2 regions of the Streptomyces sp. Qhu_M48 genome follow, and region 2 is predicted to be linked to the other one. Evidence: predicted binding sites of a transcription regulator. Region 2 holds the regulator's gene; the other holds the start of a gene.
What was found. Region 2 encodes HspR, which represses chaperone genes until heat shock. Its sites were predicted from a motif close to TTGAGNNNNNNNNNCTCAA; they were not measured.
Positions count from the first base shown of each region.

Region 1 (15,400 bases), 6.5 Mb from region 2:
AACCCGTACGGCGCGACCTGCTACGGCAAGACCCAGGCCGGGATGGTGAGCTGGATCCGCGACTTCGTGAATCGCTACAAGGCGAGGACCGGCCGGGACGCCGTCATCTACACGGCGACCAGCTGGTGGACCCAGTGCACCGGCAACTACGCGGGCTTCGCCGCGACCAACCCGCTGTGGATCGCGCGGTACGCCGCCACCGTGGGCGAACTCCCGGCCGGCTGGCAGTACTACACGATGTGGCAGTACACGTCCTCCGGCCCCACGGTCGGCGACCACAACCACTTCAACGGCGATCTCTCGCGGGTGCGGGCGCTCGCGAACGGCTGACGCCGACGTCTCACGAGGCGGCCCCCGGGTGTGTGGCACCCCCGGGGGCCGCTTCGGCTTTTCCGGCCGACCCTCTTGCCTATTGGTATGGACCAATGCGACGCTCTACGCCGATCGCCCGGTATTCAACTTCCCGGCGCTCAGCGCGCGTTGCTCGTTCCGTCCTCCCCCACGCACGAGAGAGAGCCCCCGCATGCAGTCCTCCCGCCGTACCGCCACCGGCGTGGCCGCCCTGTCCGCCGCCGCCGCACTCGTCAGCCTCACCCCCACCACCGCGAGCGCCCACGGTGCCGTCTTCAACCCCGTCAGCCGGGTGGCCGCCTGTTACGCCGAGGGCCCCGAGACGCCCAAGTCGCAGGTGTGCAAGGACCTCGTCGCCGACTCCGGCACCCAGCCGCTCTACGACTGGAACGAGGTCAACATCGCCAACGCCGCCGGCCAGCACCAGACGGTCATCCCGGACGGCAAGCTCTGCTCGGCGAACCGCGCGAAGTACCGGGCCCTGGACTGGGCGCGCACCGACTGGCCGGCGACCGCGGTCGCCGCGGGCTCCTTCGGCTTCAAGGTCCGGGTGACCGCCGCCCACGCCGGCACCATGACCGTCTACATCACCAAGCCGGGCTTCGACCCCACGCAGCCCCTGAAGTGGTCGGACCTGGACGCGACCCCCGTCGCCGTCTACAACACCACCCGCACCGCCACCGACGGCTTCTACAACTTCACGGGCACCCTCCCGGCCCGCACCGGCCGCCACATCGTCTACAAGGTGTGGCAGCGCAACGACAGCCCCGAGGCCTTCTACAGCTGCTCGGACGTCACCTTCGGCGCCGCGGCCGCGCCCGCGCAGGCCAAGGCCCCGACCGAGGCGAAGATCGCGGCGGGCGCGTCCCTGTCCACCGTGAGCCACGCGGGCCACGGCGGCGACGAGCAGGCGCCGGCCCTCTCCGCCGAGACCGCCGCGGCCCCCTCCTCGCCGCTCCCCCTCGCCCTGGCGGGCGCGGGCGGCCTCGCGGTCTTCGCGGCGGGCAGCCTGCTCCTGGGCCGGCGCCGGAACACGTCCGCCTCCTAGGAGCCGGATCTCCCGAGCGGGAAGAGGGCGGTGAGCCGGGGTAGCGCCAACCCCTCCGGTCGAGCCCCCTGCGGTTCGCCGTCCTCTTCCCAGCCCCGGCTGTCGGCGAGTTCGTCCGCGAGCTCCTCGGCCAGCTCCTCGACGGCGTCGAGGAACTCCTCGCCCTCGTCGTCCTCCTGGCCGGTCAGCTCGTCGTAGGCGTCCTGCGCCACGTAGTCGAGCTCCTCCCACTCCGGCCACTCGTCGTCGTCCCACTCGTCCTGGTGGCGTCCCACGAGAGCCCGCACCTCGGGCACGTCGGCCAGCGCGTCCGGGTCGGCGACGACCGACTCGTACACCTTGCGCCCCTGGCCCACCAGCCAGAGCGTGAAGTAGTCGAAGCCGTCGTCGGAGCAGGACCCGCCCTCGATCCGGTTCGCCGCCCGCCACAGCGCGTGCGTCGCCGCGGCCTCGCCCGCGTCCTCGAGGCGCACCTGGAACTCCACGCTCTCCGTGGCCGGCCGGCGGAGCAACTCCGTCCGCAGCCACTCCAGCCGCTCGTCCCGGTCACCGGGGCGGCGGCTCAACTCGTCCATGAGAGCCCAGAAGGCGTCTTCGTTCATGCGTACGAGCATGACACCCCTCGCTGACATCCAGGTGACGAATTTCCTCCGGTGCGCCCCGGCTCCCACCGGACACGGCGGAGCGGGGTGCCCCGTCCGAGGACACCCCGCTCACCGTGGGCCCGCTACGCCGCCACGCCCACCGGTACCGCCGCCGGAGCCAGCGCGATCTCCAGCACCTGACGGACGTCCGTCACCGGGTGGACCTCCAGCTTCTCCAGGATCTCGGCCGGGACGTCGTCCAGGTCGGCCTCGTTCCGCTTGGGGATCACGACCGTCGTGATGCCCGCCCGGTGCGCGGCGAGCAGCTTCTGCTTGACGCCGCCGATCGGGAGGACCCGGCCGGTGAGGGAGACCTCGCCGGTCATGGCCACGTCCGTGCGGACGAGCCGGCCGCTCAGCAGCGAGGCCAGTGCGGTCGTCATGGTGACGCCCGCGCTCGGGCCGTCCTTGGGGACGGCGCCCGCCGGGAAGTGGACGTGCACGCCGCGGTCCTTCAGACCGGTGACGGGCAGCTCCAGTTCCGCGCCGTGCGAACGGAGGAAGGAGAGCGCGATCTGCGCCGACTCCTTCATCACGTCGCCGAGCTGACCGGTGAGGGTCAGGCCGGAGGCGCCGGTCTCCGGATCGGACAGGGACGCCTCCACGAAGAGGACGTCACCGCCCGCGCCGGTCACCGCGAGCCCGGTGGCGACGCCGGGGACGGCGGTGCGGCGCTCCGCCGGGTCCTGGGCCGACTCCGGTACGTGGTGCGGCCGTCCGATGAGCCCCCGCAGGTCGTCGGGGCCGACCGTGAAGGGCAGTGCGCGTTCGCCGAGTTCGTGCTGGGCCGCGATCTTGCGGAGCAGCCGGGAGAGGGCGCGCTCCAGGGTGCGGACGCCCGCCTCGCGGGTGTACTCACCGGCCAGCCTGCGCAGGCTCGCGTCCTCCAGGACGACCTCGCCGGGCTCCAGGCCCGCGCGCTCCAGCTGCCGGGGCAGCAGGTGGTCGCGGGCGATGACGACCTTCTCGTCCTCCGTGTAGCCGTCGAGCCTGACCAGCTCCATACGGTCGAGGAGGGCCTCGGGGATGGCTTCGAGGACATTGGCCGTGGCCAGGAAGACGACGTCGGAGAGGTCGAGTTCGACCTCCAGGTAGTGGTCGCGGAAGGTGTGGTTCTGCGCCGGGTCGAGGACTTCGAGGAGGGCCGCCGCGGGGTCGCCGCGGAAGTCGGAGCCGACCTTGTCGATCTCGTCGAGCAGGATCACCGGGTTCATGGACCCGGCCTCCTTGATCGCGCGGACGATCCGGCCGGGGAGGGCGCCGACGTAGGTCCTGCGGTGACCGCGGATCTCCGCCTCGTCCCGTACGCCGCCGAGGGCGACCCGCACGAACTCGCGTCCCATCGCGTGCGCGACGGACTCGCCGAGGGAGGTCTTGCCGACGCCGGGCGGGCCGACGAGGGCGAGTACGGCTCCGCCGCGGCGGCCGCCGACCACGCCGAGGCCGCGCTCGGCACGCCTCTTGCGCACGGCCAGGTACTCGGTGATGCGCTCCTTCACGTCGTCCAGGCCCGCGTGCTCGGCGTCGAGGACGGCGCGGGCGCCCCTGATGTCGTACCGGGCCGCGCCGTCGTCGGATCGCTCGTTCCACGGCAGTTCGAGGACGGTGTCCAGCCAGGTGCGGATCCAGGAGCCCTCGGGGGACTGGTCGCTGGACCGCTCCAGCTTCTCGACCTCCTTGAGGGCGGCCTCGCGGACCTTCTCGGGCAGGTCGGCGGCCTCCACGCGGGCGCGGTAGTCGTCGGACTCGTCGGCCGCGTCCTTGGACTCGCCGTTGAGGTCGCGGAGCTCCTTGCGGACGGCTTCGAGCTGGCGGCGGAGCAGGAACTCGCGCTGCTGCTTGTCGACGCCCTCCTGGACGTCCTTGGCGATGGTCTCGGCGACGTCCTGCTCGGCGAGGTGCTCGCGGAGCTGGGCGGTGGCGAGCTTGAGGCGGGCGACCGGGTCGGCGGTCTCCAGGAGCGCGACCTTCTGCTCGACGGTGAGGAAGGGCGAGTAGCCGGAGTTGTCGGCGAGGGCGCCGACGCCGTCGATCTGCTGGACGCGGTCGACGACCTGCCAGGCACCGCGCTTCTTGAGCCAGCTGGTGGCCAGCGCCTTGTACTCCTTGATCAGGTCGGTGACCTGGCCGGGGAGCGGGTCGGGCAGGGTCTCCTCGACGGTGCCGCCCTCGACCCAGAGGGCCGCGCCGGGCCCGGTCGTACCGGCGCCGATGCGCACGCGGCCGATGCCGCGGATCAGGGCTCCGGGGTCGCCGTCGGACAGCCGTCCGACCTGCTCGACGGTGCCGAGGACGCCGGTTCCGGCGTAGGTCCCGTCGACGCGGGGCACGAGCAGCACCCGCGGCTTTCCGGCGCCGGGCCGGGCGGCGGCCTGGGCCGCCTCGACGGCGGCGCGCACCTCGTTGTCGGACAGGTCGAGCGGCACCACCATGCCGGGCAGCACGACCTCGTCGTCGAGCGGCAGCACGGGCAGAGTGAGCGGCACGGACGGCTTGGAGTCAGAAGCCATGATCTCCCCTTCGGCAGTCAAGTTGAGCTATGTGGACTCAATGCATGTGAGCCCGAGGATGTTCCCGACCGCCCGTTCGCTCTGAGCGATCACTCTCCCGTCGACCGGGCCCGAGCCGATGTAATGACCCTATGGATATCTCGTCTATTACATCGGCGTGGGTGGCGGGCTGGACCCTCTCCCGGGGGACCCCGGCGGCCGTCGCCGAGCCCTGGGGATACCGGATCGACGTCGGTCTCCCCCGGCACGTCGTGCGGCATGTCCTGCCCGCCCCCGACGCGGACTCCGTCGGCGCGCTCTGCGCCCGCCTCACAGCCCCGTACAGCTGGCTCAAGATCATGGCGGGCCCCGAGGACGCGGCCGCGTGGATCACCGACGGGTGGACCGTCCCCGACGACCCCGGCTTCATGATGGTCAAGCCGCTCGACCCCGGGACCCGGCCCGTGCCGCCGGAGGGGTACGCCCGGACCACCGAGGTCAGGGACGGCGTCATCCGGGTCCGGATCCTCGCCCCCGACGGCACCCTGGCCGCCCGCGGCCAGATCGCGCCCACCGGCTCGACCGCCGTCGCCGACCAGATCGAGACCGACACCGCGCACCGGCGGCGCGGTCTCGGCGCCAACGTCATGCGCACCCTGGAGGCCGCCGCCGCCCAGGCGGGCGCCGGGACCGGGGTGCTCTCCGCGACCACGGACGGGCTCGCGCTGTACGACTCGCTGGGCTGGCGGTACCGGGGGCCGCTCACCGGAATCGTCCGGGACGGCCCCTGACGTACGGCCCCGGGCCCCGGCCGTCCCGACCGAACCCGGCCGTCCGGCTGCGCGCCGCGCCCGTCACCCGGCATGCTCGGTCCATGGTGCGAGGCGTACGGCGGACGTGGTGCGGGGCCCTGCTGCTGGCGGGTGCCCTGGTCGGCGGCGTGAGCGGCTGCGGGTCGGGCGGCGGGTCCGCGCCGGGCGCCACCGGCCCCACCGCCACCGCACCCGGCGCCACCACCGGCCCGGGCAACACCGGCCCGGGCACCACCACCGCCACGCCGGGAACCCCGAGCACCCCGAGCACTGCGGGAACCCCGGGCACTGCGGGCACCCCGTCGGCCGACCCGCAGCCGGGTGAGGTCCTCGTCGAGGTGGTCGTGAGCGGTGGCCTCGCCGGAGTCCGCAACCGGCTCGTCGTCCACTACGACGGCGGCTGGACCAGCCGCTCCGGAACCGAGCCGCCCCGCACCGGTCGGCAGACCCCCGCCGAGGCCGCCGAGCTCCGGGCCGCCCTGGAGGACCCCGCGTACGCCCGGGTCCCCGAGCGGCCCACCGGCAGCCCGGTCGCCGACGGCTTCCGGTACTCCGTGACGTACCGCCACCGCCTCGTCGTCGCCGGCGACGGGGAACGCCCTCCCGCCCTCCGGCGGGTCTTCGCCGCCCTCCCGGAGGGCGGCCCGCCGACGGACCCCTGAGCGGAGGGACACGCACCGGGCCGGGCACGCGCGCGATCCCGTGGACGGAACCGGCACACACGCGCGATCCCGTGAACCGGACCGGCCCGCGCGGGCGATAGAGAGGGCGTGAGACTGTTGCGCCCCGCAGGGGGAGGCCCCGCCGGGGGCGACGAGGACGACTCCGCGCTGCTGCGCGCGGTCGCCCGGGGGGACACCGAGGCGCTCGCCGTGCTGTACGACCGGCACGCCGGCTGGCTGCACGCGCGCCTCGCCCGGCGCTGCCCGGACGAGGAGACCGTACGGGAGGTCCTCCAGGACACCTTCGTCACGGTCTGGCGCTCGGCGGGCGGCCACCGGGGCCGGGGCGAGGCCGGTGGCTGGCTCTGGGTGATCGCCGCCCGGCGGCTGGTCGACGCCCAGCGGGCACGCGCCCGCGTGGAGCGCGCCGCCACCCCGGCGGAACCGCCCCCGACCGCGCCCTCCGCCGAGGAACGGGTGCTCGCGGGCCTGGAGTACGGGGAGGTGGGCGCCGCCCTCGACCGGATCTCTCCCGAACTCGCCGAGGTCCTGCGGGCGACCGTCGTCGACGGCCTGACGACCCGCGAGACCGCCCGGCTCCTCGGCATACCCGAGGGCACCGTCAAGACCCGCGCCCTGCGCGCCCGCCGCGAACTGCGCGCGGCTCTCGGGGCGCCCCGCCCCGGGGGACCCCACGCCCTGGGAGGCACCGCATGACGTCCCCCTGGCACGTCACCGAGACCCTGGCGGCCCGTTACGCGCGGGGCACGGCCCCCGAGACGGACGCCTGGTCCCTGGAGAAGCACGTCGAGTCCTGCGGCGGCTGCGCGGCCCGCGTCTCGGCCGCCGTCCGCTCCGGCGCGGCGGGCCCCGTCCTCGCGTCCGTCCGCGACGAGCTCCTGACCTCCCTCGGACACCTCCCCGCGCCGGCCGCCGCCAACGGGGGCTCCCGGCGGCGCGCGCCCGCCGCCGGGAGCCCCCTCGGGCGCTGGGCGCGGTTCTGGTGGGCTGTCGGGCCCGCGCTTCGCGGGTCCTGGGTGGTGGCCGTGCTCCTCGTCGTCGGCGGGGCCTTCGCACTCGCCCACGGGGCCGGCTTCCGGGGCGCGCGGAGCCTGCTGCTCGCCGTCTCGCCGCTCCTTCCGCTCGCCGGGGTCGCCGTCTCGTACGGGCGGCACGCCGATCCGCTGTACGAGATCACCGCCGCCACCCCGTCCGGCGGACTGCGGCTGCTGCTCACCCGTACCGCCGCCGTCCTGGCCGTGTGCGTGCCGCTGCTGACGGCCGCCGGGGCGCTGCTGCCGCCGGTGGCCGGCTTCCCGGGCGCGGCCGCGTGGCTGCTCCCGGGTCTCGCGCTGACCCTGGGCGCGCTCGCGCTCGGTTCGTTCGTGGGCTGCAGGGCGGCGGCCGCGACGCTCGGCGGCGGCTGGCTGCTCACCGTCACGGGCCCTCTGCTCGGCCGGCCGGACGCGGGTGCCGCTCCGGGGATGGCCGCGCTCGCCCCGTACTTCTCCGGCCCCGCAGCTCAAGGGGGGTGGGCGGCCGCCGCGCTCGCCTGCGCCGGCCTGCTCGCGCTGCGGCGCCGTTCCTTCGACCACCTGGAGCCCCGGTGAACATCCCGACCGCCGTCGCGGTGACCGGACTGACCGTCCGCCACCGCCGTACCGTCGCCCTCGACCGGCTCGACCTCTCCCTCGGGCCCGGCGTCCACGGCCTGCTCGGCCCGAACGGAGCCGGGAAGACCTCCCTCATCCGGGTCCTCGCGACCGTCGCCGCGCCCTCCTCGGGCCGGGTGGAGCTGCTCGGCGGCGACGCCACGAGCCACCGCGACCGGACCGGCATCCGGCGCCGGCTCGGGTATCTGCCCCAGGAGTTCGGCTACTACCCGGGATTCACCGTGCGGGAGTTCGTCGCGTACGTCGCCTGGCTCAAGGAGCTGCCGGCCGACCGGGTCCCGGCGGCCGTGGAGCGCGCGGTGCGGCGGGTCGGGCTCGGCGACCGGATCGACGCGCGGATGAAGACGCTCTCGGGCGGCATGGTCCGGCGCGCCGGGATCGCCCAGGCGATCGTGAACGGACCCGAGCTGCTGCTGCTCGACGAACCGACCGCCGGTCTCGACCCGGAACAGCGGGTCGAATTCCGCTCGCTGCTGAGGGAGTTGGGCACGGAGGCGACGGTGGTGGTCTCCACGCACCTGGTGGAGGACGTGGCCGCCGCGTGCACCGAGGTGGCCCTGATCGAGGCGGGCCGGCTCGCCTTCCAGGGCACGACGGCCGAACTGACGGCACTCGGCGGCGCGTCCGCCGAGGCGGACGACTCCACGACGCACGCCGTCGAGCGCGGCTACACCGCCGCCCTGCGCGCCCACCGGTCGTCCACGGAGACGAAGGGGGCGCTCCGATGACCGCCACCCTCACCCCGCCGGGCACCGAGCCGACCGCGCCCGTACGGGCCCCCTCGCCGCTCCTGACCGAGCTGCGGCGCGGACTCGGCCCGTGGGCCGGCGCCGCCGTCGCCCTCACCCTGCTCCTGACGATGTACGGCAAGGCGCCCGGCTGGCAGGCCCGCTGGAGCGACGCCACGAACATGCTGCACGTCGCCGCCGGGCTGCTCGGCGGGCCGCTCGCGCTCGCCGCGGGCTGCTGGCAGGGCGGCCGGGACCGGCGGCGCCGGACGGTGGACCTCTGGGAGTCCGTCCCCCGGCCGCCGCTGCGCCGGGTGCTCGTCGCGGCGGCCCCGTCCGCGCTCTGGCCCGCCGCCGGTGTGCTCCTGGCCGACGCCGTCTGCCTCCTCGCGACCTGGCCGTACGTCTCCGGTGGCCGTCCCTTCCTCGAACTCCTCGCCGCCGACGTGGTGGCGGTCGGCGCCCTCGGCGCGCTCGGCCATGTCGCCGGACGGGTGGTCCGCTGGCGGCTCACGGCCCCGCTCCTGGGCATCGTCGGGTACGTGGGGCTCGCCGTCGCCACGTACGCGGAGAGCGCCGCGCGCTGGCTGGGACCCGCCGCCGAGCACCAGTCCTTCTGGGACCGGCCGGTGTGGTGGTTCGGGCCCGTGTCGATGGCGTGGACGGCGGGTCTCGCGCTCACCGCGCTCCTCGCGTACGGCCTCCGTCCGGCCCGGCTGCGGCCGATCGCGCTGGTTCCGCTGGCCGTGGCGGTCGCCGCCGCCGGCCTGATCCTGCGCCTTCCGGCGGACCAGGGGCCGTGGCGCCCGGACCCGGCCCTGGCCCGGCAGGTCTGCGACGACGGCACGCCGCAGGTGTGCCTGACGGCCCTGGACCAGAATCTGCTGCCGGAGGTGTCGGCGGTGCTCGCCCCGCTGAACGCCCGCCTCAGGGGGCTGCCCGGCGCCCCGGTGCGCTGGGTGGCCGGCCCGTACGGACCCACCCGCCCCGGCGACGTCGAGCTGCCCGACGCCGCCGAGGACGCGACGCGCGGTCGGCTCACCCGCCCCGACGTGTACCTGAACTCAGCCGTGACCTGGCTGTTCTCGGACACGTGCGAGCCGGGCGACGGCACGGGCCCGAACGCGCGCCGGGCGAGCGACATCCACCTCGCCGTCTCCGAGTGGCTGGCTCCGACCCCCGCCGACTACGGCCCCGACCCCACCGCCGCCCTGCCGTACATCGAGCGGCTACGCGCCAAGACCCCGGCCGGGCAGCGCGACTACCTGGCCCGCTATCTCGGGGCGAACAGCTGCCACCCGGACGAGGTGCCGGTCCCGTGAGGCTCTACCTGCGCTCCCGCGCGGTGCCCGCCACGCTCGCCGCCCTCGTCGGCACGGCGGTGGTCGCCGCCCTCGCGGCCCGCTGGCTGCTGTCACTGCCCGGCTTCGACCACACGGCCCGGCTGCCGGTCGTCGTCTTCGGCCCGCTGCTCGCGGTGGCCGCGATCGGCACCGGCCTGCACACGCCGAGCGACGAGCTGGACCGTACGGCGGTCCGCCCGTGGTGGCCCCGGCGCCTCGCCCACCTGCTCGCCCCGACCGCGCTCGCCGTCGGCCTGCTGGCCCTCGCCGTGCCGGGTCACGCGGAGGCCTTCGGGCCGCCCGCCGCCGTACGCAACACGCTGGGGCTCGCGGGGGTGACGGCGGGCGCCGCCGCCCTCGTGGGGGCCCGGCTGAGCTGGCTGCCGCCCGCCTTCTCCGTCGGCGCGGTCTATCTGGCGGCGCCGTCCCGGCCGGGCGGTACGGCCCAGTGGTGGGCCTGGGTGATGCAGCCGGGTCCGCAGGGCGGGGCGTGGACGGTGGCGGTCGCCGCGTTCGTGGCCGGTTCCGGTCTGTACGTGTGGCGGGGCGGCCGACGGGTTCCGGCCGCCGAGTCCTGATCCGCGCCCCTCCCGTCGGCGGAAGCCCGCACGGGGCGCCGGAGCCCTCCCCGTGCGGCGTGGCCCCACGCGCCGTCCGACCCGGTCCTTCGTCCGGCGCCGCGCACCGCGTGCCTTCGTCCGGCGCCGCGCACCGCGTGCGGAGCGGTGCCCGCCGGTGCCCACGCCTGTCCGGAACCCATCTCTCCTCCCCCGTAACGGGTTTGTCCCGGCCGCGTCGCCCCGCGAGGATGGGCCGGGACCGACCGCCGAGACGAGAGCGGAGACCGCAGATGCCGGCACCTGTGACCCTCGACCGCCGTGAAGGACCGTACGGAGAGGTCGTACTGCGCCGCCGTGCCGAGCACTTCGAGATCATCGCCAACGGGACCTTCCTGATGGACACCTCCGACGGGCGTTCCGAGCGGCTCCTGATCGACGCCGCGCAGGCCGCGCTGTCCGACGCCGCCCGCGCCGGTGCCTCCGTCCTCGTCGGCGGCCTCGGCGTCGGCTTCTCCCTCGCCCACGCCGCCGCCGACCCCCGCTGGAGCCGGATCACCGTCGTCGAGCGGGAGGAGGCGATCGTCGACTGGCACCGGCGGGGACCGCTCGCGTCGATCTCCGGCGCGGCTCTGGCCGATTCCCGCACCGTGATCCTGCACACGGACCTGGTGGACCACCTCGCCACCTCCTCCGACACGTACGACGCCCTCTGCCTGGACATCGACAACGGGCCGGACTGGACGGTCACCGAGGACAACGAATCCCTGTACACGGCCGAGGGATTGGCGGCCTGCGCGGCCCGGCTCAATCCGGGCGGAGTGCTCGCCGTGTGGTCCGCCCAGCCCTCCGCCGATTTCGAAGGGTCCTTGCGGAATGCCGGATTCAGCGGGGTACGGACGGAAGAGATCCCCGTTGCCCGGGGCGTCCCCGACGTGGTCCACCTCGCCGTCCGTCCCGGATAGCTCCTGGATAGCCGGGACGCCGCCGGTACCTCTAGGCTGCTGAGCCGACATCGGCGACGCGAGGCGGGGCAATGGAGCAGACACACACCACTCACCACGGTGCGGCGGCCACTCCGGGGGCCCAGCGGCGCGTCCTGGTGGTCGAGGACGACGCGACGATCGTCGAGGCGATCTCCGCCCGGTTGCGCGCCGAGGGCTTTCTCGTGCAGACCGCGACCGACGGCCCGGCGGCCGTCGACGCGGCCGAGGCCTGGCAGCCGGACCTGATGGTCCTCGACGTGATGCTGCCCGGTTTCGACGGCCTGGAGGTGTGCCGCCGGGTCCAGGCCCAGCGCCCCGTCCCGGTCCTCATGCTGACCGCCCGCGACGACGAGACCGACATGCTGGTCGGCCTGGGCGTGGGCGCCGACGACTACATGACCAAGCCGTTCTCCATGCGTGAACTGGCCGCCCGGGTGCACGTGCTGCTGCGCCGGGTGGAGCGGGCCGCGCTCGCGGCGGTCACCCCGCGCAGCGGCATCCTGCGCCTGGGCGAGCTGGAGATCGACCACGCCCAGCGCCGGGTCCGGGTCCGCTCCGAGGACGTGCACCTGACCCCGACCGAGTTCGACCTGCTGGTCTGCCTGGCGAGCTCCCCCCGGGCGGTCCTCTCCCGCGAGCAGCTGCTCGCCGAGGTCTGGGACTGGGCGGACGCCTCGGGAACCAGAACCGTGGACAGCCACATCAAGGCGCTGCGCCGGAAGATCGGGGCCGAGCGGATCCGCACGGTCCACGGCGTCGGCTACGCGCTGGAGACCCCGGCGCTGTGAGCCGGCGGGGGCCCGGAGGGCCGCGGGAGCAGCGGGGGCCCGGCGGTGCGGTGCGCCGGCGGCGTCGGATCGTGATCTCGATCAAGACCAAGCTGGGCACGCTGGTCGTCGGGGCGGTCCTGCTGACCTCCTGCCTGGCCCTGGTGGCGATCCGCACGTCCACGGAGTTCCGGTACATCACGATCTTCGCCATGATCGCGACCCTGTTGATCACCCAGTTCGTGGCGCAGTCCCTGACGGCTCCGCTCGACGAGATGACGACGGTGGCCGGGACGATCTCGCGCGGGGACTTCACCCGCCGGGTGCGGGGCGCGGACCGGCGGGACGAGCTGGGCGACCTCGCGTCGACGATCAACCGGATGGCGGACGACCTGGAGGCGGTCGACCGGCACCGCAAGGAGCTGGTGGCCAACGTGTCGCACGAGCTCCGCACCCCGATCGCCGCGCTCAGGGCCGTACTGGAGAACGTCGTGGACGGGGTCTCCGAGGCTGATCCGGAGACGATGCGGGGGGCGCTCAAGCAGACCGAGCGGCTGGGTCGGCTCGTGGAGACGCTGTTGGACCTGTCGCGCCTTGACAACGGTGTCGTCGGACTGCGGGCGAGCCGTTTCGAGGTCTGGCCGTACCTCTCGGGAGTTCTGCGGGAAGCGAACCTGGCCGCCTCGCAGCGCGGGCTCTCGTCCACCTCGGGCCTGCACAACCGCACGGACGTCCATCTGCACCTGGACGTGTCGCCGCCGGAGCTGGTCGCGCACGCGGACGCGGAGCGGCTGCACCAGGTGATGGCGAACCTGATCGACAACGCGGTGAAGCACTCGCCGCCGCACGGCCGGGTCACGGTCAGGGCCCGGCGCGGCCGGTATCCGGACTCGCTGGAGCTGGAGGTCGAGGACGAGGGCCCCGGCATCCCCGAGTCGGAGCGGCACAAGGTCTTCGAGCGCTTCAACCGGGGTACGGCGGCGCACCGGTCGGGGCCGGGGAGCGACGGCGGCACGGGGCTCGGGCTCGCGATCGCCCGTTGGGCGGTGGATCTGCACGGCGGCGGGATCGGTGTGGCCGAATCCGCACGCGGCTGCCGCATCAGGGTCACTCTTCCGGGAAGTCCCCGTCCGAGAGATTGACGTAGGGTCGAACAGGAGGAGCCGGGTCCCGCGCGGCGCGGCGCTCCGGTGGACCCTGTTCACCGGGGCGTACACGAGCGGGACGTGGTCAGAGGTGCGGCCGAAGCGGGCCGTGCTCGTGCTTCTCCGTACCCTCACAGCGGTGAAACCCCGCTTGTTTCCCGCCATTCACGGCCCCGAAACACCCCGTCAAGTGTGACTTGCGCGACGTTGGTGCGCCCGGCCTGCACCTCCCGGCCGGACAGGCGTAGCCTTGATTCCCGCTGTCCATCACCTTGTGAAGCGGAAGAGGGCGGTTGCCGCCGTGTCGTCTCAGTCCCCCAGTACCCCGAGCTCCCCGACCGACCAAGACGGGCAGGGCCAGAACCCTGCAGCCGCCTTCGGTGCCAATGAGTGGCTCGTCGACGAGATCTACCAGCAGTACCTCCAGGACCCGAATTCGGTCGATCGTGCCTGGTGGGACTTCTTCGCCGACTACAAGCCCGGAACGTCGGAGACCCCGGCCGCCCCGGCACCCACCACGCAGAGCGCGCCCGCCGCGCAGCAGGCGGGCCCCGCACAGGCCGCGCCTGCCGCTCCTGCGGCCGTTCCGGCCCCCGCGCCCGCTCCGGCCGCGACCCCGGCCCCCGCGCCCGCTCCGGCTCCCGTGAAGCCCGCCGCGGCCCCGGCCGCGCCGGTCGCCGCGAAGCCGGCCGCCGCCGCTCCGGCCGCGGCGAAGGCCGCGCCGGCGACCGAGGCCCCCGCCGGCCCCGAGCTGATCACGCTGCGCGGCCCCGCCGCCGCGGTCGCGAAGAACATGAACGCCTCCCTGGAGGTGCCGACGGCCACGTCCGTCCGCGCCGTCCCGGTGAAGCTGCTCTTCGACAACCGGATCGTGATCAACAACCACCTGAAGCGCGCCCGGGGCGGGAAGATCTCCTTCACGCACCTCATCGGCTACGCGATGGTGCAGGCGATCAAGGCCATGCCGTCGATGAACTACTCCTTCGCGGAGAAGGACGGCAAGCCGACCCTGGTCAAGCCGGAGCACGTGAACTTCGGTCTCGCGATCGACCTGGTGAAGCCCAACGGCGACCGCCAGCTCGTCGTCGCGGGCATCAAGAAGGCCGAGACGCTCAACTTCTTCGAGTTCTGGCAGGCGTACGAGGACATCGTCAAGCGCGCCCGCGTGGGCAAGCTCACGATGGAGGACTTCACCGGCGTCACGGTCTCCCTGACGAACCCCGGTGGCCTCGGCACCGTCCACTCCGTGCCGCGTCTGATGCCCGGACAGTCGGTCATCATGGGTGTCGGCTCGATGGACTACCCGGCCGAGTTCCAGGGCACCTCCCAGGACACCCTGAACAAGCTGGGCATCTCGAAGGTCATGACCCTGACCTCGACGTACGACCACCGGGTCATCCAGGGCGCCGCCTCCGGCGAGTTCCTGCGCGTCGTCGCCAACTTCCTCCTCGGCGAGGAGGGGTTCTACGACGACATCTTCAAGGCCCTGCGCATCCCCTACGAGCCGGTCCGCTGGCTCAAGGACATCGACGCCTCGCACGACGACGACGTCACCAAGGCCGCGCGCGTCTTCGAGCTCATCCACTCCTACCGGGTCCGCGGCCACGTCATGGCCGACACCGACCCGCTGGAGTACAAGCAGCGCAAGCACCCCGACCTGGACATCACCGAGCACGGCCTCACCCTGTGGGACCTGGAGCGGGAGTTCGCGGTCGGCGGCTTCGCCGGCAAGTCGATGATGAAGCTCCGCGACATCCTCGGCGTGCTGCGCGACTCGTACTGCCGCACCACCGGCGTCGAGTTCATGCACATCCAGGACCCGAAGCAGCGCAAGTGGATCCAGGACCGCGTCGAGCGCCCGCACTCCCGTGTGGAGCGCGAGGAGCAGCTGCGGATCCTGCGCCGGCTCAACGCGGCGGAGGCCTTCGAGACCTTCCTGCAGACGAAGTACGTCGGCCAGAAGCGCTTCTCCCTGGAGGGCGGCGAGTCCGTCATCCCGCTGCTCGACGCGGTCATCGACTCGGCCGCCGAGTCGCGCCTCGACGAGGTCGTCATCGGCATGGCCCACCGCGGCCGTCTGAACGTCCTGGCGAACATCGTCGGCAAGTCGTACGCGCAGATCTTCCGCGAGTTCGAGGGCAACCTCGACCCGAAGTCGATGCACGGCTCCGGCGACGTCAAGTACCACCTGGGCG
Region 1 is NZ_CP195432.1:6,558,722-6,574,121, forward strand. It holds gene ACRRSS_RS29265 (lysozyme) at 1-330, shown strand, start outside; gene ACRRSS_RS29270 (lytic polysaccharide monooxygenase auxiliary activity family 9 protein) at 524-1,399, shown strand; gene ACRRSS_RS29275 (DUF4240 domain-containing protein) at 1,396-2,001, opposite strand; gene lon (endopeptidase La) at 2,127-4,553, opposite strand; gene ACRRSS_RS29285 (GNAT family N-acetyltransferase) at 4,685-5,323, shown strand; gene ACRRSS_RS29290 (hypothetical protein) at 5,407-6,006, shown strand; gene ACRRSS_RS29295 (RNA polymerase sigma factor) at 6,115-6,723, shown strand; gene ACRRSS_RS29300 (zf-HC2 domain-containing protein) at 6,720-7,616, shown strand; gene ACRRSS_RS29305 (ABC transporter ATP-binding protein) at 7,613-8,407, shown strand; gene ACRRSS_RS29310 (hypothetical protein) at 8,404-9,729, shown strand; gene ACRRSS_RS29315 (hypothetical protein) at 9,726-10,328, shown strand; gene ACRRSS_RS29320 (spermidine synthase) at 10,601-11,272, shown strand; gene ACRRSS_RS29325 (response regulator transcription factor) at 11,344-12,081, shown strand; gene ACRRSS_RS29330 (HAMP domain-containing sensor histidine kinase) at 12,132-13,202, shown strand; gene ACRRSS_RS29335 (multifunctional oxoglutarate decarboxylase/oxoglutarate dehydrogenase thiamine pyrophosphate-binding subunit/dihydrolipoyllysine-residue succinyltransferase subunit) at 13,507-15,400, shown strand, end outside.
Region 1: the regulator HspR is predicted to act here: its motif matches at 4,576-4,594, upstream of lon (endopeptidase La).

Region 2 (13,269 bases):
CAGCCCGCCGACGACGAAGCCGAGGGCGGTCATCAGGACGTACGGGATCGCCGTCGAGAGGGTCGCGTCGATGGCCTCGTCGCGCGCCTTGTCGAAGCCGAAGATGGCGAGGAGCCCGTACAGGAAGGTGACGATCAGCGCCGGGCCCCAGACGGCGTGGTCCCGCATCCGCAGGAACGTGTCCGCCGGGCGCAGCACGATGCCGCTCAGGAGCGCCTTCCACGGCAGCCGGGGGCCCGTGGGGACGGGGGCGGCGCCGGGCCGGTGGGTCGAGGCGTCGCCGTAGGGGTCGTCGACGCTGAACATCTGGGTGTGGCCCGGGTTGTTCGCCGTCGCCGCCTGCGGGTGCTGCGGGCCGCCGTGCGGCTCGCCGAAGTACTCCGGCTCCCCGTAGGACTGCTGCTGCCCGCCGCTCTGCTGCTGCCCGTACGGGGCCGGGCCCTGGCCCGGGCCCTGCTGGGGCCACTGCTGCTGCGGGTACGGCGGCGGGGCCGCGTTGTACCCGTACGGCGCCTGCTGCGGTTGTTGGTGCTGCGGGGGGCGGTTGTCCCGGCCGCGTCCGTTCCTGAATCCAGCCACGTCGTCGAACGTACCCGCTTCCGCCGCGCGGGCGCTCCTCGGGCCGGTGCTTGCCACTGAGCTGTGACATCCCCTAGGGGGAAAGGCCGGGCGTTCGTTACAAATCCGACGTATCGCCTCAATGTCGTACTCGTAGCTTCGGAGATGTCAGCGACCCGAGCAAGGAGCCCTTCCGATGCGTGTCACCCGTCGTTCCACCCGTACCGCCGCCGTCGCCACCGGGGCTGTCGCCGCCCTCCTCCTGCCGGCCGCCGGAGCCTTCGCCGCCGACGGGCCGGACCGGGTTCCGGGGGCCGGTGCCACGAGCGGCCAGTCCGTCTTCTGGCGGAACGTCGATCTCGCGGACGGCTCCCTCGCCAAGGTCTACCAGGACGGTCCCGGCCGCTTCTCCGCCGAGATCTACGCCGACGGGTCCCTGATCGGCACCCTCACCAGCACCGACGGGCAGCCCGTCCACGGGCGGAACAACGGGCTCCACGTCGTCCTCCGGCCCGACGGCACCGTCACCTCCTGGATCGAGGACGCCCCAGCCCCGAAGCCGACCCCCGCCCCGAAGCAGAAGCCCGAGCCGGCCCCGAAGCCGGCCCCGAAGCCGGCTCCGAAGCCGGCCCCGGGGCAGGCCTCCGCCGAGGTGACGCTCCCCGACGGGAACACCGCCCGGTTCCACAAGAGCGCGTCCTGGCCCCGTGTCGAGATCAGCCGGCCGAACGGTCACGCCGTCGCCACCCTCGACCTGAGGCACCCGGCCGCCGGCCACCACGGCTGGACGTACAGGCTCGTCGACGCCGGCGGGCACCGGTACGAGCTCGCCGCCATCGACACCCCGAAGCAGGGCGCCGGCAGCTCGGTCTACGACTTCTGGGGCAGGCTCGTGGAGAAGCACGTCGCCAGGAAGGTCTGACGACACGGAAAAGGGCCGCCCCGCGATCTCTCGCGGGGCGGCCCTCTCATGTCCGGGTCAGACGGCCGGCTCCGGCTCCTCGGCCGGTTCCGGCTCGGGGTCGGCCGGGGTCTTCACCGATTCGAGGAGCAGCTGGGCCACGTCCACGACCGTGACGGACTCCTTGGCCTTGCCCTCGTTCTTCTTGCCGTTGACCGAGTCGGTCAGCATGACGAGGCAGAACGGGCAGGCGGTGGAGACGATGTCCGGGTTGAGGGACAGGGCCTCCTCGACGCGCTCGTTGTTGATGCGCTTGCCGATCCGCTCCTCCATCCACATCCGGGCACCACCGGCGCCGCAGCAGAAGCCGCGCTCCTTGTGGCGGTGCATCTCCTGCTGGCGCAGGCCGGGGACGGCGGACATGATCTCGCGCGGCGGCGTGTAGACCTTGTTGTGACGGCCCAGGTAGCACGGGTCGTGGTAGGTGATGAGGCCGTCGACCGGGGTCACCGGGACCAGCTTGCCCTCGTCGATGAGGTGCTGGAGCAGCTGGGTGTGGTGGATGACCTCGTACTCGCCGCCGAGCTGCGGGTACTCGTTGGCGATGGTGTTGAAGCAGTGCGGGCAGGTCGAGACGATCCGCTTCGCCGACTTCGGCTTCTTCGTCGACTCGTCCTCGTCGTCCTCGCCGAACGCCATGTTCAGCATCGCGACGTTCTCCTGGGCGAGCTGCTGGAACAGCGGCTCGTTGCCCAGGCGGCGGGGGGAGTCACCGGTGCACTTCTCGTCGCCGCCCATGATCGCGAACTTGACGCCCGCGATGTTCAGCAGCTCGGCGAAGGCCTTGGTGGTCTTCTTGGCCCGGTCCTCCAGGGCGCCCGCGCAGCCGACCCAGTACAGGTAGTCGTACTCCGAGAGGTCCTCGACGTCCTTGCCGACGATCGGGACCTCGAAGTCGACCTCCTTGGTCCACTCGACGCGCTGCTTCTTCGCCAGGCCCCAGGGGTTGCCCTTCTTCTCCAGGTTCTTGAGCATCGTGCCCGCCTCGGACGGGAACGCGGACTCGATCATCACCTGGTAGCGGCGCATGTCGACGATGTGGTCGATGTGCTCGATGTCGACCGGGCACTGCTCGACGCAGGCGCCGCAGGTGGTGCAGGACCACAGGACGTCGGGGTCGATGACGCCGTTCTCCTCGGCGGTGCCGATGAGGGGGCGCTCGGCCTCGGCGATCGCGGAGGCGGGGACGTCCTTGAGCTGCTCCTCGGTGGCCTTCTCGTTGCCCGACCCCGCGCCGCCAGGCGCTGATGGATCCAGCTTGCCGCCGCCGGCGAGCAGGTACGGGGCCTTGGCGTGCGCGTGGTCGCGCAGCGACATGATGAGGAGCTTGGGGGAGAGCGGCTTGCCGGTGTTCCAGGCGGGGCACTGCGACTGGCAGCGGCCGCACTCGGTGCAGGTGGAGAAGTCGAGGATGCCCTTCCAGGAGAACTGCTCGACCTGGGAGACACCGAAGACGGCGTCCTCGGCCGGGTCCTCCCAGTCGATCTCCTTGCCGGCCGTCGTCATCGGCAGGAGCCCGCCGAGCGCGGTGGAGCCGTCGGCGTTCCGCTTGAACCAGATGTTCGGGAAGCCGAGGAAGCGGTGCCAGGCGACACCCATGTTCGTGTTCAGCGAGACCGTGATCATCCAGGTGAAGGACGTGACGATCTTGAGCGCCGCGACGAAGTAGGTGAGGTGCTGGATCGTGCTCAGGTCGAGGTCGTCGAGCAGCGCGATCAGCGGGTACGAGGCGAAGAAGCCCGGCTCCCAGCTCGTCACGTGGTGCTGGACGCCTTCGAGGGCGCGCAGCGTCATGATGCAGAGGCCGACGATCAGGATGACGGCCTCGACGAAGTAGGCCTGGCCCGTCTTGGAGCCGGCGAAGCGGGACTTGCGGCCCGCCTTGGTCGGCTTGCTGAGCTGCCGGATCACGATGAGGGTCACGATGCCGAGGACCGTCATCAGGCCGAGGAACTCGGTGAAGATCTCGTACGGCAGCCAGTCGCCGATGATCGGGATCAGCCAGTCGGCCTGGAAGAGCTGGCCGAAGGCGTTCACGATCGTGAGGAGCAGCGAGAAGAAGCCCACGGCCACGAACCAGTGCGCGAAGCCGACGATGCCCCAGCGGTTCATCCGGGTGTGGCCGAGGAATTCCTTGACCAGGGTGAGCGTGCGCTGGGTGGGGTCGCCGGTGCGGGTGCCGGCGGGCACGGGCTGCCCGAGACGCACGAACCGGTAGATCTGCACGGTGGCACGGCCGAACAGCGCGACGGCCACCACCGTGATGGCGATCGACACGATGATCGCGGCGAGTTGCATGAGGGGCTCCTCGGGCGGGCCTACTAAGCGGTAACTTATGGAGTCCGTGCTGAGATTACCCGTTCGGGGCCCCGTGCTGTAGCGGAGCTCGCGGTGATCTGTGTCGCTCAGGCAAACCTTGCCGCGCGCCGCCTGCGGACTGCTGGAAGCGTACGCGCCAGGATCGACAGATCCATCCCCAGCCAGTGGTGGTCCACGTAGTGGAGGTCGAGCAGCTCGCGCTCCTCCCACGGCAGGTCCGAGCGTCCGCTGATCTGCCACGGGCCGGTGAGCCCCGGTCGTACGGAGAGCCGACGGCGTCCCTCGCCCGCGCATTCGCGGTGGGAGGGGGTCAGTGGACACGGTCCGACCAGCGACATCCGGCCCCCGACGACGTGCAGCAGCAGCGGCAGGGCGGCCAGCGGGCTCCTCGTGCGGAAGGTGAGCATCGTGAAGGGCCGCCCCCCGAGTCCGGCCACCGTGCGGCGGCGCAGCACGCCCCGGCCGGGGGTGGCCCCGCCGAGCGCGACCGAGAGGGCGACGGCGGCGAGGAGCGGGGACAGTGCGACCAGGAGGGCGAGCCCGCCCACGACGTCGAACGTGCGCTTGGCCGTCATTCCCCACACCCTTCCGAGCGGCGACCGAGGAGCGGGGACACGGGGATCCGTGGACCCGGGACTTGAGAATCATGGGATATTCGTGGGATATGCCTGCTTTGCCCGGCAAGGGGCAACCGGACTCTCTCACGCGTCACCCCGTCCGGTCCGGGATCGACGCGCGCCCGGCCGTGTATGAGTGAGATAAAGGGCGAAGAGTTGAGTCCCCTCCACTCAGGTCTGTTGACTCATCGAGAACCGTCGTGCATCCTTGAGTCAGATCCACTCAAGTACGTCAGCTGGAGGAATCGAAATGGCACGTGCGGTCGGCATCGACCTGGGCACGACTAACTCCGTCGTCAGCGTTCTGGAAGGCGGCGAGCCCACCGTCATCACCAACGCCGAGGGCGCCAGGACCACGCCGTCCGTCGTCGCCTTCGCGAAGAACGGCGAGGTGCTCGTCGGCGAGGTGGCCAAGCGTCAGGCCGTCACCAACGTCGACAGGACCATCCGGTCGGTCAAGCGCCACATGGGCACCGACTGGAAGATCGAGATCGACGGCAAGAACTTCAACCCGCAGCAGATGAGCGCCTTCATCCTGCAGAAGCTGAAGCGCGACGCCGAGGCCTACCTGGGCGAGAAGGTCGTCGACGCGGTCATCACCGTCCCGGCGTACTTCAACGACTCCGAGCGTCAGGCCACCAAGGAGGCCGGTGAGATCGCGGGCCTCAACGTCCTGCGCATCGTCAACGAGCCGACCGCCGCCGCCCTGGCGTACGGCCTCGACAAGGACGACCAGACGATCCTCGTCTTCGACCTCGGTGGCGGCACCTTCGACGTGTCCCTCCTGGAGATCGGCGACGGCGTCGTCGAGGTGAAGGCCACCAACGGTGACAACCACCTCGGTGGTGACGACTGGGACCAGCGCGTCGTCGACTACCTGGTGACCCAGTTCCAGAACGGCCACGGCGTGGACCTGGCCAAGGACAAGATGGCCCTCCAGCGCCTCCGCGAGGCCGCCGAGAAGGCCAAGATCGAGCTGTCCTCCTCCACGGAGACCTCGATCAACCTGCCGTACATCACGGCCTCCGCCGAGGGCCCGCTGCACCTGGACGAGAAGCTCACGCGCGCCCAGTTCCAGCAGCTGACCTCGGACCTGCTCGACCGCTGCAAGGTGCCGTTCCACAACGTCATCAAGGACGCGGGCATCAACCTCTCCGAGATCGACCACGTCGTCCTCGTCGGTGGTTCGACCCGTATGCCGGCCGTCGCCGAGCTCGTCAAGGAGCTGACCGGCGGTCAGGACGCCAACAAGGGCGTCAACCCGGACGAGGTCGTCGCCATCGGCGCCGCCCTGCAGGCCGGTGTGCTCAAGGGTGAGGTCAAGGACGTCCTGCTCCTCGACGTGACCCCGCTGTCCCTCGGCATCGAGACCAAGGGCGGCATCATGACCAAGCTCATCGAGCGCAACACCACGATCCCGACCAAGCGGTCCGAGATCTTCACGACGGCCGAGGACAACCAGCCGTCCGTGCAGATCCAGGTCTACCAGGGCGAGCGCGAGATCGCGGCGTACAACAAGAAGCTCGGCATGTTCGAGCTGACCGGTCTGCCGCCGGCCCCGCGTGGCGTCCCGCAGATCGAGGTCGCCTTCGACATCGACGCCAACGGCATCATGCACGTGACCGCGAAGGACCTGGGCACGGGCAAGGAGCAGAAGATGACCGTCACCGGCGGCTCCTCGCTGCCGAAGGACGAGGTCGACCGGATGCGCCAGGAGGCCGAGCAGTACGCGGACGAGGACCACCGTCGCCGCGAGGCCGCCGAGTCCCGCAACCAGGGCGAGCAGCTCGTCTACCAGACGGAGAAGTTCCTCAAGGACAACGAGGACAAGGTTCCCGGCGACGTCAAGGACGAGGTCGAGGCCGCGCTCGTCGAGCTGAAGGAGAAGCTCAAGGGCGAGGACACCGCCGAGATCCGCACCGCCACCGAGAAGGTCGCGGCCGTCTCCCAGAAGCTCGGCCAGGCGCTGTACGCCGACGCCCAGGGCGCCCAGGCCGCCGGCGGCGACGCCGGTGCCCAGCAGGCCCAGGCCGACGACGACGTCGTCGACGCCGAGATCGTGGACGAGGACAAGCCGAAGGGCGGCGCTGCCTGATGTCGGAGGAGACCCCGGGCTTCGAGGAGAAGCCCGACGTCCCCGCCGACGGCCCGCCCGAGGAGCCCGATACCGCCGCTGCCGCCGCCCCCGCCGACAAGGCGGAGGGGGCGGCCCCGGCCGGGGACGCTACGGACGTAGCCCTGCTGGCGCAGCTGGACCAGACCCGTACGGCGCTCGACGAGCGCACCGCGGACCTCCAGCGGCTCCAGGCCGAGTACCAGAACTACCGCCGCCGCGTGGAGCGGGACCGGGTCACGGTCAAGGAGATCGCCGTCGCCGGCCTCCTGTCCGACCTGCTTCCGGTGCTCGACGACGTCGGCCGGGCCCGGGACCACGGCGAGCTCGTGGGCGGGTTCAAGTCGGTGGCCGAATCGCTGGAGACCGTCGTCGCCAAGATGGGTCTGCAGCAGTTCGGCAAGGAGGGCGAGCCCTTCGACCCGATGATCCACGAGGCCCTGATGCACTCGTACGCGCCGGACGTCACCGAGACGACCTGCGTGGCGATCCTGCAGCCGGGGTACCGGATCGGCGAGCGGACCATCCGGCCCGCCCGCGTGGCCGTCGCCGAGCCCCAGCCGGGCGCGACCCCGGCCAAGGACGAGAGCAAGGCCTCCGACGAGGAGAGCGGTGCCCCCGAAGAGGGGTGACGCGCCGATCCTCGGAGCAGGGGTGACCGCCGGACCCCCGGCGGTCACCGGAGCAGTGACGAACACCGGAGCGGTCCGGAAGGAGGGACGTCGATGAGCACGAAGGACTTCGTCGAGAAGGACTACTACAAGGTTCTCGGCGTCCCCAAGGACGCCACCGACGCCGAGATCAAGAAGGCGTACCGGAAGCTCGCCCGCGAGAACCACCCGGACGCCAACAAGGGCGACACCAGGGCCGAGGAGCGCTTCAAGGAGATCTCCGAGGCCAACGACATCCTCGGCGACCCCAAGAAGCGCAAGGAGTACGACGAGGCCCGCGCCCTCTTCGGGAACGGTGGCTTCAGAGCCGGCGGACCCGGGGCCGGCGGCTCGTTCAACTTCGACCTGGGCGACCTCTTCGGAGGTGGCGCCCAGGGCGGTGCGGGCGGCGGCTTCGGTGGCGGCGGTGGCGGTATCGGGGACGTCTTCGGCGGCCTGTTCAACCGCGGCGCCGGTGCGGGCACCCGTACCCAGCCGCGGCGCGGTCAGGACATCGAGTCCGAGGTGACGCTCAGCTTCACCGAGGCCATCGAGGGCGCGACCGTACCGCTGCGGATGTCCAGCCAGCAGCCGTGCACGGCCTGTTCGGGCACCGGCGACAAGAACGGCACCCCCCGGGTCTGCCCGACCTGCGTCGGCACCGGACAGGTCTCGCGCGGCAGCGGCGGCGGCTTCTCGCTCACCGACCCCTGCGTGGACTGCAAGGGCCGCGGCCTCATCGCCGAGAACCCCTGCGAGGTCTGCAAGGGCAGCGGCCGTGCCAAGTCCTCCCGCACCATGCAGGTCCGCATCCCGGCCGGGGTGAGCGACAACCAGAAGATCCGGCTGCGCGGCAAGGGAGCGCCGGGCGAGCGCGGCGGGCAGAACGGCGACCTGTACGTCGTCGTGCACGTCGACGCCCACCCGGTCTTCGGCCGCAAGGACGACAACCTCACCGTCACCGTGCCGGTCTCCTTCACGGAGGCGGCGCTCGGTGGCGAGGTCAAGGTGCCGACCCTCGGCGGCCCCGCGGTCACCCTGAAGCTGCCCGCGGGCACCCCGAACGGCCGGACCATGCGCGCCCGGGGCAAGGGCGCGGTCCGCAAGGACGGCAGCCGCGGCGACCTCCTCGTGACGGTCGAGATCGCGGTGCCGAAGGAGCTGGACGACAAGGCACGTGACGCCCTGGAGACCTACCGCGAGGCGACCGCCTCCGAGGACCCCCGGGCGGAGCTGTTCCAGGCCGCGAAGGGAGCGTGACCCGGTGGACGGGCGCCGACGCAATCCGTACGAACTGACCGACGAGTCGCCGGTGTACGTCATCTCGGTGGCGGCCCAGCTCTCCGGTCTCCACCCGCAGACCCTGCGGCAGTACGACCGTCTCGGTCTGGTCTCCCCGGACCGCACGGCGGGCCGCGGCCGGCGTTACTCGGCCCGGGACATCGAGCTGCTCCGTCAGGTGCAGCAGCTGTCGCAGGACGAGGGCATCAACCTGGCCGGGATCAAGCGCATCATCGAACTGGAGAACCAGGTCGCGGCGTTGCAGAGCCGGATCGCGGAGCTGTCGTCCGCCGTCGACGGCGCGGCGGCGGCGATGCGGCAGCGCGAGGCCCAGGTGCACGCCTCGTACCGGCGCGACCTGGTGCCGTACCAGGACGTGCAGCAGGCGAGCGCGCTGGTGGTCTGGCGCCCCAAGCGCGGCGAGTAGGACAGAGAAGCGACGAGGCCCCTTCCACGGGTGTGGAAGGGGCCTCGCGCGTGTGCGGTGCGGCCCCGGCTACGGCCTCGCGCATGTCCCGTGCGTCCCCGGCTACGGGATGAGTTCGGCCACGATGTCGCCGAGGGTCTCCCACCAGGGGGCCGCGCCGGTGCCGAACGCGGCGGCCAGCGCGGTGCCGACGGCCCGGTCGAGCGGGGTGGGGTCGACGGCCGGGTCCCAGTCGGCGTCCACCGTGCCGTCCCCCGAGGACTCCAGGGTGCCGAGCGTCCGCCCGTCGCGGGTGAACCGGCTGTCCACGTGGGTGCAGGGGGCGAGGCGGTAGCGGATCCCGTCGACGCGGACGTCCACCCGGTAGGAGCGCCGCAGCAGCCGGCCCCGCGCGGGCCTGAGCCGGGCGGGCTCCCCGTCGACGGTGAGGGCGAGCAGGGCGGGCTTGCGGGTCCCGATGGGGGTGTGGGTGTTCGGGGTGGTTCCGGGGGCCCGTACGAGCTCCACGGTGGGCAGCCCGTGCCCGGAGACCCGAAGGGTCCCGGCGGGCCCGTCGAGGTCGATCTGTATGTACACGGTGGTCGGTTGTCCCGTTCGACGCTGGTCAGTTGTCCTGATCGAGGATGCCCGACTGGGCGATCAGGTAGCCGAGCTGGGCCCGGCTGCCGCTGCCGAGGGTGGCGGCGAGCTTGGCGATGTGGGCGCGGCAGGTGCGGACGTTCATGCCGAGGCGGCGGGCGATGGCCTCGTCGACGTGGCCCTCGACGAGGAGTTTGGCGATGGAGCGCTGGACGCCGCCGATGCCGTCCACGGACGGGCTGTAGGGGATCTCCTCCTCCCAGGGCACCCCGTGCAGCCAGAACTGGTCGAAGACGCCCACGAGGTACTGGACGAGGCCCTCGTGGCGCAGTTCGAGGGCGACCTGGCGGTCGCTGCGGGCGGGCACGAAGGCGACCTTGCGGTCGACGATGATCAGCCGGTCGACGATCTCTTCGAGGGTGCGCAGTTCCAGCCCGTAGGGGGCGACGCGCTCGACGTAGGCGAGGGTGGCCGGATGGTGGCGGGCGGTGTGCTGGTAGAGCGTGCGCATCCGGACACCGCGGTCGAGGAGCGGCTCCATGCGGCGCAGGGCGGCTTCCAGGGTCTCGGGGCGGCGGCCGCTGCCGGGCTGGATGGTGAGGAGCTCCACGGTGCACTCGTTGATGACGCGGTCCAGCGTGGCGTTGATGACGCTGAGGCCTTCGAGGACGGTGATCGCCTGGGTGGCCGAGGGGTCCTGGGTGTGGATGGCGAGGAACGGCTCGAACGCGTCGGCCAGGGCGATGGCGTGCTGGCGCCGCGCCTGTATCTCCTGCTCGATGGGGTGGATGAGCTGGTTGAGCGCGATCGAGGGCGGGATCGGATGGAGCCACTGGCTGTCGTCCGGATCCGGGTGCAGGAGGGACAGTTCCTTCAGGCAGGGGGCGGCCTCGGCCTCGGAACGGGCGATTCGACCCGTGCGGAGCGCGTTCGCGTACAGCTCCTTGCCCACGTCGCATAGTTCACCGTGACTGTGGTTATGACCTGACACGTCACATTCGAGCCTCATTTGCACCCCCCTCAGGGTCATGAATTACAGGAACATGATGCCCGGCTTGGCTGGTGGAAAGGAGCGTGAGTGAGCCATCGTCTAAGACGCGGGGGGGAGGTAGTGATCAAAAGAGGTGGAGATCGGCCATGACCAGGATGGTTCGTGCACTTAGCGCCATAGCCGTTGCGGCGGCTGCTCTCGGTGTGCTCGCGCTCGACGGCGAGCCCTCGTGGGAGAGTCACCCGGCGCACTCGGTGGTGGCGGGGCCGGACGAGCCCTCGTGGGAGACCGCTCCGGGACACGACGTGCTCGCCCGTCCCGAGCCCTCGTGGGAGGTCGCCCCCGTCCGGAGCGAGCCCTCGTGGGAGACCGCCGCGGGGCGTGCCGTGCTCGCCGGCCCCGGGGAGCCGTCCTGGGAGTTCGCCACCAAGGGTGCGGGAGCGTGAGCGTCCCGCCAGATGACCGCCGGTTCCGCCGGGAGATGGCTTCGGCCTACCGATCCGGCTGGCACTTCGTCGACCTCGCGACCGCCATCCCCCACCGTGGCGACGCGCTGAAGGTCACCCTCTTCGGAGAGCCCATCGTCGTGGCACGGGAGCAGGACGAGGACGTCCGCGCCTACCGCTGCCTGCGCCGCCCCCGGGGCGCACCACAGCCGATCCGCTGTGCCATCCGGTACGGCATGATCTTCGTCAACCTCGACCAGCGGGACCACCAGCTGATCGAGCCCGAGACCATCACCGCCACCCCCCGCAGTGCCTGAGCGATTCCCCCGTCGTTGTAGATCGCTCCGGCACTTCCCCCACACAGCGGCGCCATCGCGGACCTGAAACGCGATGGCGCCGCTGTGCTGCCCGGACTCGTCCCGTACGCGGGGGTCCGGGCTTTCCCGCTCTCCGTACGGGAGTGCTCCAGGTCGTGCCGGACGCGAGGGGCTTTCCCGTACGGGGTCAGGCGCGGCCCATCGCCCGGGTGAGGGTGATCTCGATGACGACCCGGTCCGGGTTGGGCGCCGGTGTGCGTCCGTAGCGCTCCGCGTAGCGCGCCACCGCGTCCTCGACGACCTCCGCCTCCGTACGGATGCGGGCGACGCCCTCCAGGGTGGCCCAGCGCCCCTTGTCGACCTGGCAGACGGCGACCCGCGCGCCCTCGGTGCCCGCCGCCAGGACGTTGGCCACCTTCCGGCTGTGCTTGTTGGTGATGACCCGCGCGTACCCGTTCTCGGGGTCGTACGTGACGCCCACCGCCACGACGTGCGGGGTGCCGTCCGGGCGCGGGGTGGTCAGGGTGCTCATGTGGTACTCGCGCCAGAAGCCGAGGTACGAGTCGGTGGGGTTCTTCGGGTCGGTGGCCATGCCCCGGAAACTACCCGGGTGAGGTCTCGCCCCGACACCTTGAGTGCGATCGACTCAACTTTGTGTACCCTGGAGAAGTCATAGGAGGAGGACCCACGAGAACCCAGGAGGAGCACCGCACGTGGACGCCGAACTGACCAACCGGAGCCGGGACGCGATCAACGCGGCCAGCAGCCGCGCCGTGTCCGACGGACACGCCGACCTGACCCCCGCCCACCTGCTGCTCGCGCTGCTCACGGGAGAGGACAACGAGAACATCGTCGACCTGTTCGCCTCGGTCGAGGCCGACCAGGCCGCCGTGCGGGCGGGCGCCGAGCGGCTGCTCGCCACCCTGCCGAGCATCACCGGGTCGACGGTCGCGCCCCCGCAGCCCAGCCGCGACTTCCTCGCGGTCATCGCCGACGCCGACCGGCGGGCGAAGGAGCTCGGCGACGACTACCTGTCCACCGAGCACCTCCTCGTCGGGATCGCCGCCAAGGGCGGCCGCGCCGGTGAGATCCTCGACGCGCAGGGCGCGAGCGCATCGAAGCTGCTCGACGCGTTCGAGAAGAGCAGGGGAGGACGCCGGGTGACCACACCCGACCCGGAAGGGCAGTACAAGGCGCTGGAGAAGTTCGGAACGGACTTCACGGCGGCCGCGCGCGAGGGCAAGCTCGACCCGGTCATCGGCCGCGACCACGAGATCCGCCGCGTCGTGCAGGTGCTGTCCCGCCGCACCAAGAACAACCCGGTCCTCATCGGTGAGCCCGGCGTCGGCAAGACCGCCGTCGTCGAGGGCCTCGCCCAGCGGATCGTGAAGGGCGACGTACCCGAGTCGCTGAAGAACAAGCGGCTCGTCTCGCTCGACCTCGGCGCGATGGTCGCCGGGGCCAAGTACCGCGGCGAGTTCGAGGAGCGCCTCAAGACCGTCCTCTCCGAGATCAAGGAGAGCGACGGCCAGATCATCACCTTCATCGACGAGCTGCACACGGTCGTCGGCGCGGGCGCCGGCGGCGACTCCGCCATGGACGCGGGCAACATGCTCAAGCCCATGCTGGCCCGCGGCGAGCTGCGCATGGTCGGCGCGACCACCCTCGACGAGTACCGCGAGCGGATCGAGAAGGACCCCGCCCTGGAGCGCCGCTTCCAGCAGGTCCTGGTCGCCGAGCCCACGGTCGAGGACACCGTCGCGATCCTCCGCGGCCTCAAGGGCCGGTACGAGGCCCACCACAAGGTGCAGATCAACGACTCCGCGCTGGTGGCCGCCGCGACCCTCTCCGACCGGTACATCACCTCCCGCTTCCTCCCCGACAAGGCCATCGACCTCGTCGACGAGGCCGCCTCCCGGCTGCGGATGGAGATCGACTCCTCGCCCGTCGAGATCGACGAGCTCCAGCGCTCCGTGGACCGGCTCCGCATGGAGGAGCTGGCCCTCAAGA
Region 2 is NZ_CP195432.1:15,034-28,302, forward strand. It holds gene ACRRSS_RS00080 (Yip1 family protein) at 1-579, opposite strand, end outside; gene ACRRSS_RS00085 (hypothetical protein) at 755-1,480, shown strand; gene ACRRSS_RS00090 ((Fe-S)-binding protein) at 1,538-3,817, opposite strand; gene ACRRSS_RS00095 (sugar transferase) at 3,925-4,413, opposite strand; gene dnaK (molecular chaperone DnaK) at 4,706-6,550, shown strand; gene grpE (nucleotide exchange factor GrpE) at 6,550-7,200, shown strand; gene dnaJ (molecular chaperone DnaJ) at 7,294-8,478, shown strand; gene ACRRSS_RS00115 (heat shock protein transcriptional repressor HspR) at 8,483-8,926, shown strand; gene ACRRSS_RS00120 (hypothetical protein) at 9,029-9,502, opposite strand; gene ACRRSS_RS00125 (helix-turn-helix transcriptional regulator) at 9,531-10,535, opposite strand; gene ACRRSS_RS00130 (hypothetical protein) at 10,643-10,942, shown strand; gene ACRRSS_RS00135 (hypothetical protein) at 10,939-11,259, shown strand; gene ACRRSS_RS00140 (pyridoxamine 5'-phosphate oxidase family protein) at 11,447-11,851, opposite strand; gene clpB (ATP-dependent chaperone ClpB) at 11,973-13,269, shown strand, end outside.